3 regions of the Azoarcus sp. DD4 genome follow, and region 2 is predicted to be linked to each of the others. Evidence: predicted binding sites of a transcription regulator. Region 2 holds the regulator's gene; each other region holds the start of a gene.
What was found. The regulator FNR, encoded in region 2, switches genes on or off when oxygen is low (the NO sensors DNR and NnrR bind a similar motif). The targets are predictions, from matches to a motif close to TTGANCTAGNTCAA.
Positions count from the first base shown of each region.

Region 1: the regulator FNR is predicted to act here: its motif matches at 1,929-1,942, upstream of CJ010_RS14410 (amine dehydrogenase large subunit).
Region 3: the regulator FNR is predicted to act here: its motif matches at 2,175-2,188, upstream of coxB (cytochrome c oxidase subunit II).

Region 1 covers NZ_CP022958.1:3,121,381-3,127,956, reverse strand. The annotation lists gene CJ010_RS14420 (FadR/GntR family transcriptional regulator) at 1-43, opposite strand, end outside; gene CJ010_RS14415 (helix-turn-helix domain-containing protein) at 446-1,438, opposite strand; gene CJ010_RS14410 (amine dehydrogenase large subunit) at 2,040-3,194, shown strand; gene CJ010_RS14405 (MauE/DoxX family redox-associated membrane protein) at 3,194-3,745, shown strand; gene mauD (methylamine dehydrogenase accessory protein MauD) at 3,742-4,344, shown strand; gene CJ010_RS14395 (methylamine dehydrogenase light chain) at 4,366-4,899, shown strand; gene CJ010_RS14390 (cytochrome c) at 4,910-5,389, shown strand; gene CJ010_RS14385 (DUF1329 domain-containing protein) at 5,522-6,576, shown strand, end outside.
Region 2 covers NZ_CP022958.1:1,809,115-1,815,690, forward strand. The annotation lists gene CJ010_RS08505 (MBL fold metallo-hydrolase RNA specificity domain-containing protein) at 1-101, shown strand, start outside; gene CJ010_RS08510 (alpha/beta hydrolase) at 190-1,923, shown strand; gene fnr (fumarate/nitrate reduction transcriptional regulator Fnr) at 1,959-2,699, opposite strand; gene hemN (oxygen-independent coproporphyrinogen III oxidase) at 2,811-4,202, shown strand; gene CJ010_RS08525 (sulfite exporter TauE/SafE family protein) at 4,289-5,002, shown strand; gene CJ010_RS08530 (MerR family transcriptional regulator) at 5,022-5,417, opposite strand; gene CJ010_RS08535 (heavy metal translocating P-type ATPase) at 5,487-6,576, shown strand, end outside.
Region 3 covers NZ_CP022958.1:4,392,889-4,399,464, reverse strand. The annotation lists gene CJ010_RS20280 (Na/Pi cotransporter family protein) at 1-1,472, shown strand, start outside; gene rfaE2 (D-glycero-beta-D-manno-heptose 1-phosphate adenylyltransferase) at 1,535-2,026, shown strand; gene coxB (cytochrome c oxidase subunit II) at 2,436-3,575, shown strand; gene ctaD (cytochrome c oxidase subunit I) at 3,681-5,258, shown strand; gene CJ010_RS20260 (cytochrome c oxidase assembly protein) at 5,454-6,038, shown strand; gene CJ010_RS20255 (DUF2970 domain-containing protein) at 6,031-6,225, shown strand; gene CJ010_RS20250 (cytochrome c oxidase subunit 3) at 6,292-6,576, shown strand, end outside.

The DNA of each region.
Region 1 (6,576 bases), 1.3 Mb from region 2:
GGCGCTGCAGGGCCTGGGCGGCGATGTTGGCGATGCTGGGCATGGTCTTCCTGCTGCGGGTTACTGTTCTGACTGGTCTGACCAGTCCAACCAGTTAAGCAGGCGTCGTGCCAGATCGCCGCGCACGCGACGGGTGCCCGGATCTACAGGGATTTCGGGGAGATGACCGGTGGCCGCGAGCGGCAAGAACGCGGTGTGCGTGCATGGAGTTGGGGCGCGAAGTCCGGTCGATGAACCAGTACGGGGCGTTCAGACCACGCCTTCGACTGCGCCGGATAGGCAGTCTTTGGATCGCCCTGCGTCGGTGAGCGATGTTCGCCTTGCCGATTCGGGCTAGTGCAGGGTGGCTGGGGCGCTTCCGGCAGGGGTGCGGGCCGGGGGAGGGGGGTGTGCGGGGCGCCGGTCGTGCTGTTGCTGCGCACCAATCGGGGGCGAACCCCAGTCTTCAGCGGCCGCCGCGGGTGGTCTGGCGCAGGGTTTCCGAAGGCAGTTCGCCGAACATCGACTTGTAGTCGGCGGCGAAGTGCGACAGGTGCCAGAAGCCCCAGCGCGCGGCGATGTCGGCCACGGTGCCGACGTCGGCCGTGGCGTGCTTGAGCGCGCGGCGCACGCCGTTCAGCCGCAGCGCGCGCAGGAAACTCACCGGGTTGAGGTTGAGCACGTCCTGGAAGCTGTACTGCAGCGTGCGGCGCGACACCCGCAGCTCGGCGCAGAGGTCGGCTACGGTGATCGGTTCTTCGATGTGCTCGCGCATGTACTCGCGGGCGCGCTCCACCACCAGCTGGCGGGCATTGCCCGATGGCGGCGTGCGGCCTTCCGGCTCGTTGCCGATGGCGGCGATGATGCTGCCGAAGATCGCCTGTTCCAGCGCCTTGCGCATCGGCGCGTGGCGCAGCATGTCGGGCGTGGCGCGCAGGCTGGCCATGACCGTGCGCAGGAAGGCGCGCAGGTTTTCCGCCTGTTCCGCGCTGGAAGGGGCCACCCGGCGGTCGGCCAGTTCGGCCTCGATGTCGCGGTGCTCCACCTGCAGGGCGTAGGTGTTGAGCGCCTGTGCGTGGGTGGTGACGGCGAGGATGTCGTGGAGGCGCGGGGTACGGAAGTCGAGCTCGTCGCCGCCGCGCAGGGTGATGATGGAGTTGATGTCGAGGATTTCGCCGCAGTACCAGCCCTTGCCGTCCACTTCGAGCGGTACGCCGAAAGTACGGGAGCCTTCCCAGGCCTGGCCGGCCTCGTGGATGGACTGGTTGGTGCGTTCGCGAAAGACCTGGACGTTGTCGAACCAGTATTCCTCGAAGCTGCCGGAGAAGGTGCCGGCGGTGAGCTGATCGTAGCGCTGCTTCCAGTGTTGCAGGCAGGACGCGTGGTCGTCGGCGTCGCTGGTGTCGTGCCAGGTGGCACTGAAGGCCTGGTCGTCAGGGGACGAGGCGTAGGAAGTCATGGAAGCCGCTCTCCGCAACTGGGCGTAACGGATAAGGGCACGCATGCATCATGCCAAGCCCGAATCGGCAAGGGCATGGGCCGACCCTTGCGGGCATGCGCAAGCTTGCGGACATGTTGTGGGAGAGGGTGCCGGCACGGCGTACCCAGGCGTGACGGGCGCGCGCGGACGCCCATCGATCGCTGCCCGGTCTCCACGGGTGCGAGGGCAAGATACTTCATTTCCGTCTGTCTCCTGACCGGAAATCGGTTGCTTGTCGTTATGTGTGAGCTGCTGTTTTTTCAGCGTAATCCGATAAGCGGCCCACCGACAAGCACTTTTCTGCAATCCCGCCGGCTGGCGCGGGTGCCGTCCGCCCGAAGCGCCGAATTGGTGCATTGCAGTACCACTTTTGTGCAGGCGACGCCTTTCCCCTCGGGCTGCAAGGTTTTGCCGATTTCGGTTACCGGTCGCCGAAACCCCCGCTCCAGAATCCGTTCCACCCGCTGCTTTGACCTGGATCAAGGAACGGCGCGGACAACAAGCGCACTCGCCTTCCGGACGGACGGGCGGGTTCCGAGGATGCCGTTGCAGATGCAGCGGCCACAACAAGGAGTCAGCCGTGCTTCGACACAGCGCCCTGCGATCCTGCCTGGCTGCCGTGCTGATTGCCCTCACCGGGGCGTCGGCACAGGCCGAACTGCAGGTCGAAATTCCCAAGGTGGCGGAAATGCCGCCCGCCAACCCCTACCGCATCTACCTGTCGGACGTTTCCATCGGCCACATCGTCGACGGTCGCCTGCATGTGATCGACGGCGACAGCATGCGCTACCTCGGCGTGGTCGCCACCGCCTACGCCGGGCAGGCCATCGTGTCGCCCGACCGCAAGGAAATCTACGTCGCCACCACCTACTACTCGCGCCTGTCGTCGGGCGAACGCACCGACACGGTGGACATCCACGACGCGCAGACGCTGACCAAGACGGGCGAGATCATCATCCCGCCCATCCACGCCCAGGCGCTGCACTACAAGGGCACCATCCGCGCCTCGGCCGACGGCCGCTGGCTCTATGTGCTCAACGCCACCCCGGCGATCTCGGTGACGGTGGTCGATCTCAAGGAGAAGAAGGTCGCCTCGCAGGTCGATATTCCCGGCTGCTGGATCCTCCTGCCGGCGGCGAGCGTGTCCAACCGCTTCTCCACTGTCTGCGGCGACGGCACCCTGCTCACCGTCACCCACGACGACAAGGGCCAGTCGGTCGATCAGCAGAAGAGCGCGGTGTTCTTCAATCCGGACGCCGACCCCATCTTCATCCACGGCGAGCAGGACGGCGACACCTACCGCTTCGTCTCCTACGGCGGCGACCTCTACACCGCCAATGTAGGCGGCGCGGTGGCGAGCTTCGAACCGAAGTGGTCGCTGCTCACCGACAAGGAGCGCAAGGCCGGCTGGCGTCCCGGCGGCTACCAGCTGCTCGCCCAGCACAACGCCAGCGGCCGCGTCTTCGTCGGCATGCACGACGGCGCCAAGGTCGGTAGCCACAAGTTCCCCGCCAAGGAAATCTGGGGCTTCGACCTCAAGACCAAGAAGCGCATCACCCGCGCGCCGGGCAACAACGCGATCGCGATGGCGGTAAGCCAGGGCGACAAGCCGCGCCTGTTCGCCTACGACGGCCTCAAGGCGGCGATCGCCTCCTACGACGCTTCCGGCCCGCTCAAGCTCATCCGCCGCATGGAAGGCGTGGGCGAAACGCCGTCGCTGATGGAGCTGCACTGATGGACGCGCTCGCACTCGACCCGGTGCTGGCGCGCACCTGCGGGGCGGCGCTGGCGGTGATCCTGGTGCTGGGCGCGTGGCAGAAGCTGCGCGACCTGGCGGTGTTCGAAGCCTCGGTGGAGCTCTACCGCCTGTTGCCGGAACGCCTGGTGCCGCTGTTCGCCCGGTTGTTCCCGGTGGTGGAGGCGGTGGCCGGCATGGCGCTGCTGTTCGACACCACCCGCGCGGCGGGCCTCGTGCTCGGCCTGCTGGTGCTGGGCGCGGCGACCGCCGGGGTGGCGATCAATGTCGCCCGCGGCCACACCGAAATCGATTGCGGCTGCGGCGGCGCCGAAGGCCACACCCGGCTGTCGTGGGCGCTGGTGGTGCGCAATGCCGTGCTGCTCGCGCTGCTCGTACTCGGCGCCCAGTTGGGTAATGAGCGCGGCCTGGTCTGGATCGACTACCTCTCCGTTGCCGGCGGCACGCTGATGCTGCTCACCCTCTACGCGGCGGCCAACCAGCTGCTCGCCAACCACCCCCATCTCGCCCAAATGAGGAGCGGATCATGAATGAAGCCCTGATGATTTCGAACGTCCTGCTGTGGATCGCGGTGCTCGCCGCGCTGGTCGGCCTGTTCGCCCTTGCGCGCCAGATCGGCGTGCTCTACGAGCGGGTCGCGCCGATGGGCGCGCTGATGCTCGACACCGGCCCGCAGGTGGGCGAAGCCGCCCCGGTGTTCGACCTGCCGCACATCGTCAATGTGCGCGAGCGCGTCTCGCTCGGCCTGCCGGGCGACAAGAGCACGCTGCTGTTCTTCCTGTCGCCGACCTGCCCGGTGTGCAAGAAGCTGCTGCCCATCCTGCGCTCGGCCAACCAGTCCGAACGCAGCTGGCTGCGCGTGGTGCTGACCTCCGACGGCGAGCAGCCCGAGCACCTCGCCTTCTACGACAAGGCCGGCCTGCAGGACTTCCCCTACGTGCTGTCGCGCGAACTGGGCATCGCCTACCGCGTCGCCAAGCTGCCCTACGCGGTGCTCATCAACGAACAGGGCCGCATCGCCGCCAAGGGCCTGGTGAATTCCCGCGAACAGCTGGAAAGCCTCTTCACCGCCAAGGAGCTGGGCGTGGCTTCGGTGCAGGCCTACCTCGAACAACCCGGCCGCGCCTGACCGAGAGAAGGAGAACGAACGATGAAATGGCTGGATGAATTCTTCGAGCGCAAGACGCGCAAGGTGGCGCAGAGCGCCTCCCGGCGCAGCGCGCTGATCGGCATCGGCAAGCTGCTGGTGGGCTCGGCCTTCGTGCTGCCGGTGCTGCCCTTCGACCGCACCGCCCAGGCAGCCGGCGCGGCGATGAAGAAGGCCGGCGGCAAGGCGCCGACCGACGAGGATTGCGAATACTGGCGCTACTGCGCGCAGGACGGCTACCTGTGCAACTGCTGCGGCGGCACCGCGTCGAGCTGCCCGCCGGGCACCGAGGCCTCCAAGGTGTCGTGGATCGGCACCTGCCACAACCCGGACGACGGCAAGGACTACCTGATCAGCTACAACGACTGCTGCGGCAAGACGGCCTGCGGACGCTGCTTCTGCAACACCAACGAGCGCGAGATGCCGGGCTACCGCATGGGCCTGCACAACGACATCAACTGGTGCATGGCCAACGACTCGACGATGTTCCACTGCACCATGGCCACCGTCGTCGGCCTGGCCGAGACCAAGAGCTGAGGGCGCGGCGATGGACGGCAAGCGCATCCAGGGTCGGGCCGGGCGGCGGGGCAGGGCAGCCGCGCTGGCCGCCGTCATCGTCGCGGCAGCCGGCGCGGCCCAGCCGGCCATCGCCGACGAGGCGGGCAAGGCCCGCTACCAGTTCATCCTGAACTGCGCCGGCTGCCACCAGGCCGACGGCAGCGGCGCCAAATCCGGCGGGGTGCCGACGCTGCGCGGGCAGTTCGGCCACTTCCTCAAGACGGCGGAGGGCCGCGCCTTCCTGGTGCAGGTGCCCGGCACCTCGAACTCCTCGCTCTCCAACGGCGACATCGCCCGCATGCTCAACTGGATGGCGAAGGCTTTTTCAGCCGAAACCGTGCCGGCGGACTTCCAGCCCTACACCGAGGCCGAGGTGACCGCGCTGCGCAGCCAGCGTCTGGCCGACGTCTCCGCGGTGCGCCGCGGCATCGTCGCCCAGCTCGCCGCCCAGGGCATACGCATCGAGTGAGACCACCCATGCCCGGCCGCTTACGCATTCCGTATCACGCATCCGCTTCCACTCTTTGACGAGGAACCCCAAATGGACAAAACGACAAGGAAAACGCTCCGCCCGGGCCTGCTCTGCATGGCGATCGCTGCCATGTTTGCCAGCACCCTGGCCGGCGCCGCAGCCACCGATGCCGAGGTGGCCAGCCTTGGCAAGACGCTGACGCCGATCGGCGCCGAGGTCGCCAAGAACGCCGACAGCAGCATCCCGGCGTGGTCGGGCGGCATGACCCAGGTTCCGGCGGGCTGGAAGCCGGGCAAGGTCGATCCGTACAAGGACGACAAGCCGCTGTTCTCGGTCGATGCCAGCAACGTCGACAAGTACGCCGACAAGCTCTCCGCCGGCCAGATCGCGCTGATCAAGGCCTACAAGGGCTACCGCATGGATGTCTACCCGTCCCGCCGCAGCTGCCCGGTGCCGGACTTCGTCGGCGCCCAGACGAAGAAAAACGCCACCACCGCCAAGCTCGGCGCCGACGGCTGGCAGCTCGAAGCGGTGCAGGGCGCCGGCATTCCCTTCCCCTTCCCGAAGAGCGGGGCGGAGGCGATGTGGAACTACAAGCTGCGCTACACCGGCCTCGGCCGCCGTGCGCAGATATCCGCGCTGATGCCGGACAAGGACGGCTCCTACGTCGAGAACAAGCAGTGGGCCTATGAGCTGTACCCGTTCAACGATCCCAAGGTCACCAGTCCGGCCGACGTCGGCGGGGTCGAGAGCAAGCTGCTGTTCGACGTGCTGTCGCCGGCCTCGCGCGCCGGCGAGGGCTACCTGATCCACGCCTACATCGACAAGCCGCAGGACGCCTGGATCTACTTCCCCGGCCAGCGCCGCGTGCGCCGCTCGCCCACCTTCGCCTACGACAACCCGATCGCCGGCTTCGACAACCTCTACTTCGTCGACCAGATCAACATGTTCACCGGGGCCATCGACCGCTACGACTACAAGCTGGTCGGCAAGAAGGAGATGTTCGTCCCCTACAACAACTACAAGCTGATCGACAAGAACAACAAGTTCAAGGACATGCTCGGCCCCGAGTATGTGAACCGCGACGTCATGCGCTACGAGCCGCACCGCGTGTGGGTGGTGGAAGCCACGGTCAAGGGCGACAAGCGCCACTCCTTCGCCAAGCGCGTGTTCCACTTCGACGA
Region 2 (6,576 bases):
AGGCCGGCGCCTCGGCTGCATTTGCCAAAGCCATCGAACATCGGCTCGGTTGGCCGTCTCCTGTCTTGTCGCAGCGCGGGACGCGATACGAATTGTGCTAATCGTTATTCATGGTTGCTGCGCTGGCGGGTAGTGGCAGAATCAGGACGGATGACCGAAGGCAGGATCCCATCATTTCCAGGGTGAAACATGAAGAAGATTGATCGGCTCGATCCCGGCCTGGCTGTAAGGCGGACGGCGCAGCAGCTGCACGAACTGGTGGAAGGTACGTTCGATCCGCTCGGCATGGCTGCGCCCATTGTCCACGCGCAGCTGGCGTGGCTTTCACATCCGCAGGAACTCGCGGAGCGGTTTGCGCGCTTGTCGAGCGACCTGTGGCGTTTGCAGTGGCACACCTGGAACCGCGTTGTGGGCCTGGCGGGCGAGGATCCTATCCGTCCGAACGTCGACGATGCCCGTTTTTCCGATCCGGTTTGGACCGACTCGCCGACTTGGGATCTCACCAAGGAGTGGTACCTGGCGCTGACCCACCACATGCAGGATATGCTCTACGACACTCCGGGGCTGTCGGGCAAGGAGCGCAGACGGGCGGCGTTCTGGTGGCGGAAATGGCTCAACGCGGTGGCTCCGACCAATTTCCTGTGGACCAATCCGGTTGCCTTGCGCAAGGCAGTCGAGACGCGGGGCGAGAGTCTGGCTCAAGGCCTGCACAACCTGCTCGAGGATCTTCGGAGCGGCAATGTCCGAATGACCAATCCGGACGATTTCACTGTTGGCGAGAATCTCGCGACGACTCCTGGGGCGGTGGTGTTTCGCAACGAACTGCTCGAGCTAATTCACTATGCTCCGACGCAGCCCAAGGTGCATGCCGAACCGGTGGTGATCGTTACGCCCTGGATTAACAAGTTCTACATCCTCGACCTTGTGCCGAAGAAGAGCATGATCCGTTTTCTGCTCGATCGGGGGCTGGACGTATTCATCACGAGCTGGAAGAACCCCGACGCTGCAATGCGGGATTACCGGTTCGACGATTACCTGATGAAGGGAGTGCATGCCGCGGTGGAGGCGGCGCGTGCCTTCACCGGAGCGGACAAGGTCCACGCAGCCGGTTACTGCATCGGCGGTACGGCGCTGAGCATGTACATGGCCTGGGCGAACCGCCATTTCGCCGAAGATGCGGTGCCTGTTGCGGACTGGACCTTGTTCACCACCCTGGTCGATTTTCGCAAGCCGGGCGATATAGAGGTCTTCATCGATGAGGCAAGCATTCGCTACCTGACCGACGGCATGGCGCGCAAGGGCTTTCTCGACGGCAAGGAGATGGCTTCGGCGTTCCGTCTGTTGCGTTCCAACAGTCTGATCTGGCATTACGTGGTGCATGGCTGGCTCTACGGCGAGACGCCTCCACCGTTCGACGTGCTGTACTGGAACATGGATACAACGCGCATGCCGTACGCGATGCATGCGTGGTACCTGCGCGAACTCTATCTGCACAACAGGCTGGTACAGAAGGATGCACTGGTGGTTGCGGGCGAGCCCCTGGACCTGGGAATGATCACTCAACCGCTTTACGCGGTAGCAGCCGAGGATGACCACATTGCGCCCTGGGCCGAGACCTTCAGGGTGAACAATCTGGTCATAGGACCAAAGCGCTATGTGCTATCGAGTTCGGGTCACATCCTCGGCATCGTCAATCCTGTGGTCAAACCGCCAAAGCGGAGCTTCCGGGTCGCCGAGGCGCATCGATCCGAAAGCGCGGACGCATGGCTGGAACGCGCCGAACAGCATCAGGGGAGCTGGTGGGAGGACTGGATGCAGTGGTTGAAACCCCGTGCAGGGGCGCTGGTCGACGCGCGGCCGGCTGCCTCGGATGTCTTTCCCCAACTGGCTCCGGCACCGGGCACCTACGTGCTGGAGCGCTGAGTGCGACAACGGCCGGGGTGGCTGGCCCGCGGCCGTCAGCGGCAGGCTGACTGGTGCTGGATCAGTTTCTTGAGGCCGGCACTGTCGAGGATACGAATGTGTTTCTGCTGGACAGCAACCAGCCCTTCGTCCTGGAAGCGCGAGAAGGCACGGGAGACGGTCTCGAGTTTGAGCCCGAGATAGGAGCCGATTTCCTCGCGCGTCATGCGCAGGTGGAATTCTGCAGCGGAGAAGCCGCGCGCAGTAAAGCGCTGCGACATGTTCAGCAGAAAGGCGGCGAGGCGCTCTTCGGCCCGCATGGATCCAAGCAGCATCATCACGCCGTGGTCGCGCACGATCTCGCGGCTCATCACCTTGTGGAACTGGTGCTGCAGGCCCTCGATTTCACGCGACAGTTCCTCCAGCTTCGCATAGGCGATCACGCAAACCTCGCTGTCTTCCAGCGCGATCGCGTTGCAGGAGTGAACTTCGTTGCTGATGCCGTCCAGGCCGATGATTTCGCCGGTCATCTGGAAGCCGGTGACCTGGTCCCGGCCATCTTCGAGCAGCACATCCGTCTTGAACGAACCGGCGCGGATCGCGTAGATTGCTTCGAAGGGATCGCCAGCCCGATACAGATGTTGCTGACGCTTGATCTTGCGTCGTGCGCCGACCAGCTCGTCAAGCCGGTCGATCTCGTTTTCGGTCATCCCGAAGGGGAGGCAGAGTTCCACCAGGTTGCATTGGGAACAGGCCGTCTTGAGTCCTGCTACAGTAATCGGCACTGCTGCCTTCATCTGCACGATACACTTGCTCCGAGTTTGTAGGAGGATCGTCGCGTTGATCCAAGTCAACCACAAAACGCCGGCTTTCTGCCATTGTTCGGCACACATTGCCGCAGCACGATCATGAACGCCCACACAGACCTCATCTTCGATCCGCAACTCATACGCAGGTTCGACATCAACGGACCGCGTTATACCTCGTATCCGACGGCCGATCGTTTTGTCGAAGCGTTCGATGCGAGGGCTTTGCAGGATTGGTTGGCCAGACGGGCGGTTGGCGGGGTTAGCCGACCGCTGTCATTATACTTCCACATCCCGTTCTGTAACACGATCTGCTACTACTGTGCCTGCAACAAGATCATCACCAAGGATCACGGGCGTTCGGCCAAATACTTGAAATATCTGGCCAAGGAGATCGAGATGCAGGCTGCCGCGCTCGGTGGCAGCCGCCAGGTCACCCAGTTGCACCTCGGCGGCGGCACGCCCACCTTCCTGTCGCACGAGGAACTGCGACAGTTGATGGATTCGGTGCGGGCGCATTTCAATCTGGTGCCCAACGGCGAGTATTCGATCGAGGTCGACCCACGCAAAGTCGATTTCGACACGGTCGAATTGTTGGCCACCCTGGGGTTCAACCGTATGAGCGTCGGCGTGCAGGACTTCGCCGAAGACGTGCAGCGCGCGGTCAACCGGGTGCAAAGCGTCGAAGAGACGCGCCTGGTGATCGAAGCGGCCCGCGCCACCGGCTTCAAGTCGGTTAGCATGGACCTTATCTACGGCCTGCCCAAGCAGAACGTGATCAGCTTCAACCGCACGCTTGAGCAGGTGCTGGACATCTCGCCGGACCGTATCTCGCTCTACAGTTACGCTCATCTCCCCGGACTGTTCAAACCGCAGCGCCGCATCCTCCAGAGCGACATGCCGAGTGCCGATGCGAAGCTGCAGATCCTGCAACTCGCCATCCGCCGTCTGACCGAGGCCGGCTACGTCTACATCGGGATGGATCACTTCGCCAAACCCGACGACGAGCTTACCGTCGCCCAGCGGCAGGGCCGGCTGCACCGCAACTTCCAGGGTTATTCGACCCAGGCCGAGTGCGATCTGCTCGCGTTCGGTGTGTCGGCGATCGGGAAGATCGGTCCGGTCTATTCGCAGAACGTGAAGACGCTGGACGAATACTATGACGTGCTGGATCGTGACGAGCTACCGGTATTGCGTGGCATCGAACTGACTGCCGACGACCTGCTGCGGCGTTCTGTAATCCAGGCATTGATGTGCCATTTCGAGCTGTCGATGCAGTCCATCGAGATCGCCCACCTCATCGACTTCCGCGAGTATTTTGCCGACGAGCTGGCGGATCTCAAGGAGATGGAGGCGGCGGGATTGCTCAAGGTAGAGGGCGACTGGATCAGCGTGTTGCCGGCAGGGCGGATGCTGGTGCGCGGAATTGCCATGGTGTTCGATCGCTACCTGCGCGCTGATCGCGAGCGGGCCCGCTATTCCCGCGTGATCTGAGTGCGGCCGGAGCAGCGGGGAGCGTAGAATGCAGGCTTCTCCTTGCTGCTCGAGCCGCGCCTTTCGCGGGCGTTCAAGATTTTCCCATGCCTGAAACCGGCTACTTTGCGGTATTCCTGATTGGTCTTCTCGGCGGCACTCACTGCGTCAGCATGTGCGGCGGCATTGTCGGGGCACTCAGCGTACAGGTACGTACGCCAGCGGAAAGCCGTCGTCAGTGGCCCATCCATCTTGCGTACAACCTCGGTCGTATCGCCACCTATACGCTGACGGGCGGCCTGCTCGGGGCGCTCGGTTCGGTCGGCATGCTGTACGGCGGCGTGCTGCCGGTGCAGATCAGCCTTTACGTTCTCGCCAACCTGATGCTGATCGCGCTCGGGCTTTACCTGACAGGCTTCACTTCGGTGCTCGCGCCGGTGGAGAAGGCTGGGCACCATTTGTGGCGCCGGCTGCAACCGGCGACGCGCAGATTCCTGCCGGCGCATTCGGTGAAGCAGGCGCTGCCGCTCGGCCTGCTGTGGGGTTTCCTGCCATGCGGGCTGGTGTATAGCGTACTTGCGACCGCGCTGGTGACCGGATCGGCCGCGCGTGGCGCGGGATTGATGCTGGCCTTCGGCCTGGGAACGCTGCCCAATCTGCTGCTCGCTGGCATGTTGTTCAAGCGCTTTCGCGATCTCACCCGTAACAGCAAGGTACGCTTTGCCGCGGGCCTGATGGTGCTGGGGTTCGGCGTGTTCGGGCTGTTCCATGCGCCCACCCTGGGCGGTTCGTTGTGGAACGGCGTGGTCTGTCTGGTCTGACGCTCGTCGCCGGGGGACTTCAGTCCCGCGCCAGGGCCTTCAGGATCGGGCAGGGGGCGGGTGCGGTGGTGGCGTGACAACACTGCACCAGTTCGCGCAGTGCGTCGCGCATCTCACCGAGCTGACGCATGCGTGCTTCGATGAGATCGATTTTTGTCTGAGCCAGGTTACGCGCCTTGTCTCGATCGGTCTCCTCGTTGAGCGATAGCAAGCCCGCAATCTCGTCGAGCGAGAAGCCGAGCTGCTGAGCCCTGCGGATCGCGCGTAGCCTGGAGAGATCCGCATCGCCGTATGCGCGGTAGCTGCCGTTGCGCCTTTGGGGTTCGTCCAGCAGGGCGCGCCGCTGGTAATAGCGTATGGTTTCCACGCCGACGTCGGCCGCTTTCGCGAGGGCGCCGATGGTGTAGCTGGCCATGGTGTTGACTCCGTACTCAAGTACGGGGTTTAGACTGCGCTTCATCGTCGCTTCATGCAAGAGCACAGTATGTCAGCAATCATGGTCAAAGACGGGGCTGTCTCGGCCGCCGTGGTATCGAATCTCGATCTGCCGGTGGCAGGCATGACCTGCGCGGCCTGCGCGGGCCGCATCGAGAAGATCCTCAACCGCCTCCCCGGTGTTGCGGCCAGTGTGAATCTCGCGGCCGAGAAAGCGCACGTGCGCCTTGCCGGCGCCGACACTACGCCGGCAGGGATCGTTGCGGCGATACGAAAGGCCGGCTTCGACGTGCCGGATGCCACGCTGGAACTCGGTATCGGCGGCATGACCTGCGTGGCCTGTGCCCAGCGACTCGAAAAGGTTCTGAACCGTCTGCCGGGCGTGTCGGGCACGGTGAACTTTGCCAGCGAGCGCGCAACGCTGCGCTATACCCCCGGGCTGGTCACCCCCGAGCTGATCCGCCAGGCGGTGCTGAAGGCCGGTTTCGAGGCGACCGAGACCGGACTGGCAGCGCGCGATCAGGCCAGGCTGCGGCAGCAGGAGCATTGGCGCGAGGAGCGCCGGCGCTTCGTCATCGCGGCAGTGCTGACCCTTCCGCTCGCGGCGCAGATGCCGGCGATGTTCGGCCTGGGTGGCATGGATGCGATGCATGACATCATCCCGCGCTGGGTGCAGCTGCTGCTGGCGACGCCTGTGCAGTTCTGGATTGGGGCGCGCTTCTACCGCGGTGCCTGGTCGGCGCTGCGGGGTGGTTCGGCCAACATGGATGTGCTGGTTGCCCTCGGCACCAGCATGGCCTACTTCTACAGCCTCTTTGTCACCCTGTTCGATCGCCATGACCTCCACGTCTATTTCGAGGCGTCGGCGATGATCATCACGCTCATCCTGCTCGGCAAACTGATGGAGGCCCGCGCCAAGGCGCGGACCACTGCGGCGCTGGATGCGCTGTTGCGCCTGCAGCCCAAGATGGCCCGGGTCGAGCGCGACGGTGAGCTGGTCGACGTGCCGGTCGACAGCCTGCATCCCGGGGATTTCTTCGTATTGCGCCCAGGCGACGCCGTGCCGGTGGACGGCGTGGTCGAATCCGGTCGTTCGGCGCTCAACGAGGCGATGCTGACCGGGGAGAGCCTGCCCGTGG
Region 3 (6,576 bases), 2.6 Mb from region 2:
CCGCCGTCACCGTGGCCAGCATCGGCTTCGTCAATACCGGCCTGCTGTCGCTGCAGAATGCGCTGTGGGTGATCTTCGGTTCCAACGTCGGCACCACGATGAACGCCTGGCTGGTGGCGGCGCTGGGTTTCGGTTTCAGGATCGATGCCTTCGCGCTGCCCTTTGTCGGCCTCGGCGCGGTCCTGATGCTGGCCAGCGGCACGCCGCGCCTGCGTGCGCTCGGCGAGGCGCTGGCCGGCTTCGGCGTGCTCTTCCTCGGCATCGATGTGCTCAAGGAGAGCTTTTCCGGCATCGGTGGCCGGCTCGATCTGGCCGAGCACATCCGGCCGGGCTTTTCCGGCTACCTGATCCTGGTCGCCATCGGCACCCTGCTCACGGTGCTGATGCAGGCGTCCGGCGCGGTGATTGCCATCGTCATCACCGCCGCTCAGGGCGGGCTGATGTCGATCGAGGCGGCCTGCGCGCTGGTGATCGGCACCAACATCGGCACCACCTTCACCGCCATCCTGTCGGCGGTGGGTGCCACCTCGAACGCCCGCAGGCTCGCCGCCGCGCATGTGTTTTTCAATCTGGTCACCGGGGCCGTGGCGCTCGTGCTGCTACCGGTGCTGATCGGTCTGCTCGGGGTGTTGAGGACGTGGTTCGGACAGCCGGCGACGCCTGCGGTGATGATTGCGCTGTTCCACTCGGTGTTCAATGTGCTCGGCGTGCTGCTCATGGCGGTGGCTGCGAACTGGCTGCTGGCTTGGCTGGGGCGTCATTTCCGCACCCGCGAGGAAGAACTGGGCAAACCGCAGTTTCTCGACGCCGGCACCGCGTCCATGCCCTATCTGGCCCTGCGCGCACTGCGCATGGAGCTTGGCCGCACCCAGACGCTGGCAACCGAATGCCTGCTGGCCGTGAGCGCGCCGAATGCGGACGAGGCCGGCGTGATCCGGCGCGATCAGGTGTTGTCCCCGCTCGCCCGGGCGATCTCGACCTATGCGGAGCGTCTCAATGTACAGGTGGTGCCGCCGGGGCTCTCGGATCGGCTCGCGCGCAGCCTGCGGGTGCTGCAGTACCAGCAGACGGTGGTGGAGTGCTGTCGGCTGGGCGTGGCGCTGGGCACTCGATTGGGGGCCATGCAGGCCACCCATCTGGCCGACGCGGCCTACGCCTTCACCGTTTCGATCGATGCCCTCGCGCATGCCGCCGATTGTTCGCAGGCCGGTTTTACGGCGGCGGGGGTGGAAGCGGCTCTGGCTGCGGCCGAGGCCGACTACCTGCACCTGAAGGAGTCGCTGCTGACCGCAGGCGCGCATGCACAGATGAGCATACGCGACATGCAGGACAGGCTGCGTCATGCGAGCCTGCTGCGTCGTGCCGCCGAACAGGCCGCGAAGGCCGCTCGCCATCTGTCCGCGCTCGACGAAGGCGAGGCTACGCCGCCCGACCTGCCGGGCGCGGATTTCGAGCCGTTGCCGGCGGCCTGACCGGGCGTATGCGGCGGCGAGGTAGAATGCCACCGCTTTCCGCCACCGATCGATCAGCCCCGATGAAGACCTATTCCCGCCCGGATTTCGAACGCAAGATCTGCCCGCCCGAGGCGCTCGCAAAGCGCGCTGCCGAACTGCCGCGGCCGCTGGTGTTCACCAATGGCTGCTTCGACATCCTGCATCGCGGTCATGTCACCTATCTCGCCCAGGCCCGTGCGTTGGGCGCGGCCATGGTGGTGGCGCTCAATACCGATGCCTCGGTGCGGCGCCTCGGCAAGGGCGAGGACAGGCCGATGAATCCGCTGGAGGACAGGCTGGCGGTGATGGCCGCGCTCGGTTGCGTGGATCTCGTCACCTGGTTCGACGAGGACACGCCGATCGCCCGCATCCTGGAGGCGAAGCCCGAGGTGCTGGTGAAGGGCGGCGACTGGGCGCCGGATCGCATCGTCGGTGCGGCCGAGGTGCGCGGCTGGGGCGGCGCGGTGCATTCCATCCCGTTCGAGGTCGAGCGTTCGACCACCGCCCTGATCGAACGCATCCGCAAGGCTTGAGGCCGTCGGTCCAGGCGGGCTACGGCCGTGCGCAAGTCGCTACACGGCGTGCATTGCATTGCAGCAAATAGGGCTGCGGGAAAACCCTGAACGTGCGGCGAGCGCCCTTTTTGGCGGTCGTCTTTAGCGTATTTTGCGCTGCAGCATATTGATTTGGATCAAAAATCCTGGTTGCGGCGGTCAAATTCGCTATGGCATGATCGATGCAACTGAGCGGTGAGCCCCGCATAAGCAGAACGCAAATCCAGAGGGCATCCGCATACAGGCATCGTTCCGGCCAACGGCCGGACCATGGCAGACATCGGAGCGTGGAGGAGACCTCGTCCGTTGTAGCGCCCGGGATGCACTTGCATCCCGGGCGACCATGGCCCGAGGCGTCAGGTCGAAACTGCATACCTCGGGGGTGACCATGGGTCGTGCCGTTCGAAGTGCAGCGTACGCCTCACCGCTTTTCCTGCTGCTGCAGCCAGCCTTCGCTGCAGTCGAAACCAGCCGCTACAACCTCCAGCCGCCGGTCACCGATATCGCCACAGAGATCTACAGCATGCACACGCTGATGCTGATCCTGTGCCTGGTGATCTTCATCGGCGTGTTCGGCGTGATGTTCTGGTCCGTCATCCACCATCGCAAGTCGCGCGGCGTCACCGCTGCCCATTTTCACGAGAACACCGCGGTCGAGATCGCCTGGACCATCGTGCCGGTGCTGATCCTGCTCGGCATGGCCTGGCCGGCCACCAAGACGGTGATCGCGATGAAGGACACCTCCAATCCCGACATCACCATCAAGGCCACCGGCTACCAGTGGAAGTGGGGCTACGACTATCTGCAGGGCGAGGGCGAGGGCATCCGCTTCCTGTCTGCGTCGTCTACCCCGCGCGACCAGATCGAGGGCTCGGCGCCCAAGGGCGATGCCTATCTGGTGGAAGTGGATAACCCTGTCGTGGTGCCGGCAGGCAAGAAGATCCGCATCCTCACCACCGCGAACGACGTCATCCATGCATGGTGGATACCCGCTTTCGGCGTCAAGCAGGACGCCATTCCCGGCTTCATCCGTGACGCCTGGTTCAAGACCGACAAGGAAGGCGTCTATCGCGGCAATTGTGCCGAACTGTGCGGGCGCGACCACGGTTTCATGCCCATCGAGGTGCATGTCGTTTCCGCCGAGAAGTACACCGCCTGGGTAGCCGAGCAAAAGGCCAGGGCCGGTGCCGCTGCAGCCGACGACAGTCGTGAGTGGCCGCTGGCCGAACTGGTGGCGCGCGGGCGGAAGGTATTCGCCGCCAACTGTGCCGCCTGCCACCAGGAGAACGGCAAGGGCTTGCCGCCGGCCTTTCCGCCGCTGGACGGTTCCACGGTGGTGCTGGGCGAGAAGACCGGTCAGATCGACGTGGTGCTGCACGGCCGGCCGGGGACCGCGATGGCGGCCTTCGGCGCGCAGCTTTCGGACGCGGACCTTGCCGCGGTGATCACCTATACCCGCAACAGCTGGAGCAATGCGACCGGCGAGGCGGTGCAACCGGCGGACGTCAAGGCCGGACGCAAAGGCTGAGGTCGCCGCGGCGACCAGGCCGCGGTGCCGATTGGATGTCGGGGGTGAGATGGGAGGCCTGGCCTCCCGCCGTCGCACCCCGTGCGTATCGAGGAGGAGTCCCGCATGGCCGCTGTCACCCCGGACCAGCTGCACGATCATCATCATGCGCCGACCGGCCTGATGCGCTGGATCACCACCACCAATCACAAGGACATCGGCACGATGTACCTCGTGTTCAGCTTCATCATGTTCCTGTCCGGGGGCGTGATGGCGCTCACCATCCGGGCCGAACTCTTCCAGCCCGGCCTGCAGGTGGTGCAGCCCGAGTTCTTCAACCAGCTCACCACCATGCACGGCCTGGTGATGGTGTTCGGCGCGATCATGCCGGCCTTCGTCGGCTTCGCCAACTGGATGATCCCGCTGATGATAGGCGCGTCCGACATGGCCTTCGCGCGGATGAACAACTGGAGCTTCTGGCTGCTGCCGCCGGCGGCCATCCTGCTGATCGGCTCCTTCTTCGCGCCGGGCGGCGCCACGGCGGCCGGCTGGACGCTCTACGCGCCGCTGTCGGTGCAGATGGGCATGGGCATGGACATGGCGATCTTCGCCGTTCACATCATGGGCCTGTCGTCCATCATGGGTGCGATCAACATCGTGGTCACCATCCTCAACATGCGCGCACCCGGCATGACGATGATGAAGATGCCGCTGTTCTGCTGGACCTGGCTGATCACCGCCTACCTGCTGATCGCGGTGATGCCGGTGCTGGCCGGCGCGGTGACCATGATCCTGACCGACCGCCACTTCGGCACCAGCTTCTTCAATGCCGCGGGCGGCGGCGACCCGGTGATGTACCAGCACATCTTCTGGTTCTTCGGCCATCCGGAGGTGTACATCATGATCCTCCCGGCCTTCGGCATCGTCAGCCAGATCATCCCGACCTTCGCGAGGAAGCCGCTGTTCGGCTACGCCTCGATGGTGTACGCCACCGCCTCGATCGCCATCCTGTCCTTTGTGGTGTGGGCGCACCACATGTTCACCACCGGCATGCCGGCGGCGGGGCAGCTCTTCTTCATGTACGCCACCATGTTGATTGCGGTGCCCACCGGGGTGAAGGTGTTCAACTGGATCGCCACCATGTGGCGCGGCGCCCTCAGCTTCGAGACGCCGATGCTGTGGGCTACGGGCTTCATCTTCGTGTTCACCATGGGTGGCTTCACCGGCCTGATCTGCGCGATCGCGCCGATCGACATCCAGGTGCAGGACACCTATTACGTGGTCGCCCACTTCCACTACGTGCTGGTGGCCGGCAGCCTGTTCGCGCTCTTCGCCGGCGCCTACTTCTGGCTGCCCAAATGGACCGGCCACATGCCGGACGAACGCCTGGGCAAGCTGCACTTCTGGTGCTCCATCGTGTTCTTCAACATCACCTTCTTCCCGATGCACTTCCTCGGGCTGGCCGGCATGCCGCGGCGCATTCCGGACTACGCGCTGCAGTTCGCCGACTTCAATGCGCTCGCCAGCGTCGGCGCCTTCGGCTTCGGGTTGTCGCAGCTGATCTTCCTGGTGGTGGCGGTGAAATGCGTGCGCGGCGGCGAGCGCGCCACGGCCAAGCCGTGGGACAGCGCCGAAGGGCTGGAATGGACGGTGCCGTCGCCGGCGCCGCATCACACCTTCGAACAGGCGCCGGTTGTGACATGAATGCACAGTGCGAAACGGAGTTCCTTGATCCATCGGCAAGCCACCTGACCTGAACGAAATGCCCCACACCACCGACCGCCGTCACGCCAACCGCCGCACCGCGCTGATCCATGCGGTGGTGGCGTTCGGCTTCTTCGTGGTGGTCATCCTCAAGTACAAGGTGTTCGGCCAATGAACGCCACGCCGTCGCCCGTCATGTCCTCCGCCCGCCACGCCCGGCTCGCCGCAGACAACCGGCGCCTGCTGTGGCGCCTCGGTTTGGCCGCGGTGGTGATGTTCGGCTTTGGCTTCAGCCTGGTGCCCTTCTACGAGAAAATCTGCGAAGTCACCGGCATCAACAACCTGCTCAAGGCGGATGCCGCACTCGTCAATTCCCAGGTCGACGCCAGCCGCAGCGTGCTCATCCAGTTCGACGCCAACCTGCACGACCTGCCCTGGCAGTTCCAGCCGCGCCAGCGCTCGGTGACGGTGCATCCGGGCGAACTGGTGCGGATCGACTACGAAGTCACCAACACCCGCGCCGAGACCATCACCGGGCAGGCGGTCCCGAGCTACGGGCCACAGGTGGCCGGGCAGTATTTCCGCAAGATGGATTGCTTCTGCTTCACCCAGCAGACGCTGGCGCCGGGCGAGCAACGCGTCATGCCGGTGGTTTTCGTGGTCGATCCCGAACTGCCGGCGGATGTGACCACGATCACTCTGTCCTACACCTTCTTCGAAATCCAGGGCCGCAAGCTTGTCGCGGCCGGGGCATCCGCCGATGGTGGCGGCGGTGGCTGAACGGCGTGCCGGCTTTCTGGCCACGCTGCGCGCGGTGTTGTGGTCTTTCGTCGGTGTGCGCAAGCGTCACGCCTACGATGAGGACGCGCGCACGCTGGACCCGCGCGCGGTGATCGTCGCCGGCCTGATTGCGGGGCTGATCTTCGTGCTGACGATCGTCGCGGTGGTGACGTGGGTGGTTGGCTGATAGATGCGAAACCGGGCGCAGTGCCGTCCGGGACCAGGAAAGCAGGACCAGTAACGGAGGCAGATCATGACCGAAACGCTGGAACGCTATTTCGTGCCGGAGCCGTCGAAGTTTCCCATCTTCGGCTCGGTTGCGCTGCTGCTGTTCGGCTCGGGTGCGGCGATGTGGGTGAACAAGCTTGCAGCCGGCCCCTGGATCTTCTTCGCCGGCATCGCCATCCTGGTCTATATGCTGTTCGGCTGGTTCGGCCAGGTGGTGAGGGAATCGGAATCCGGCAAATACGGCCACCAGGTAGACACCGCCTTCCGCTGGTCGATGGGCTGGTTCATCTTCTCCGAAGTGATGTTCTTC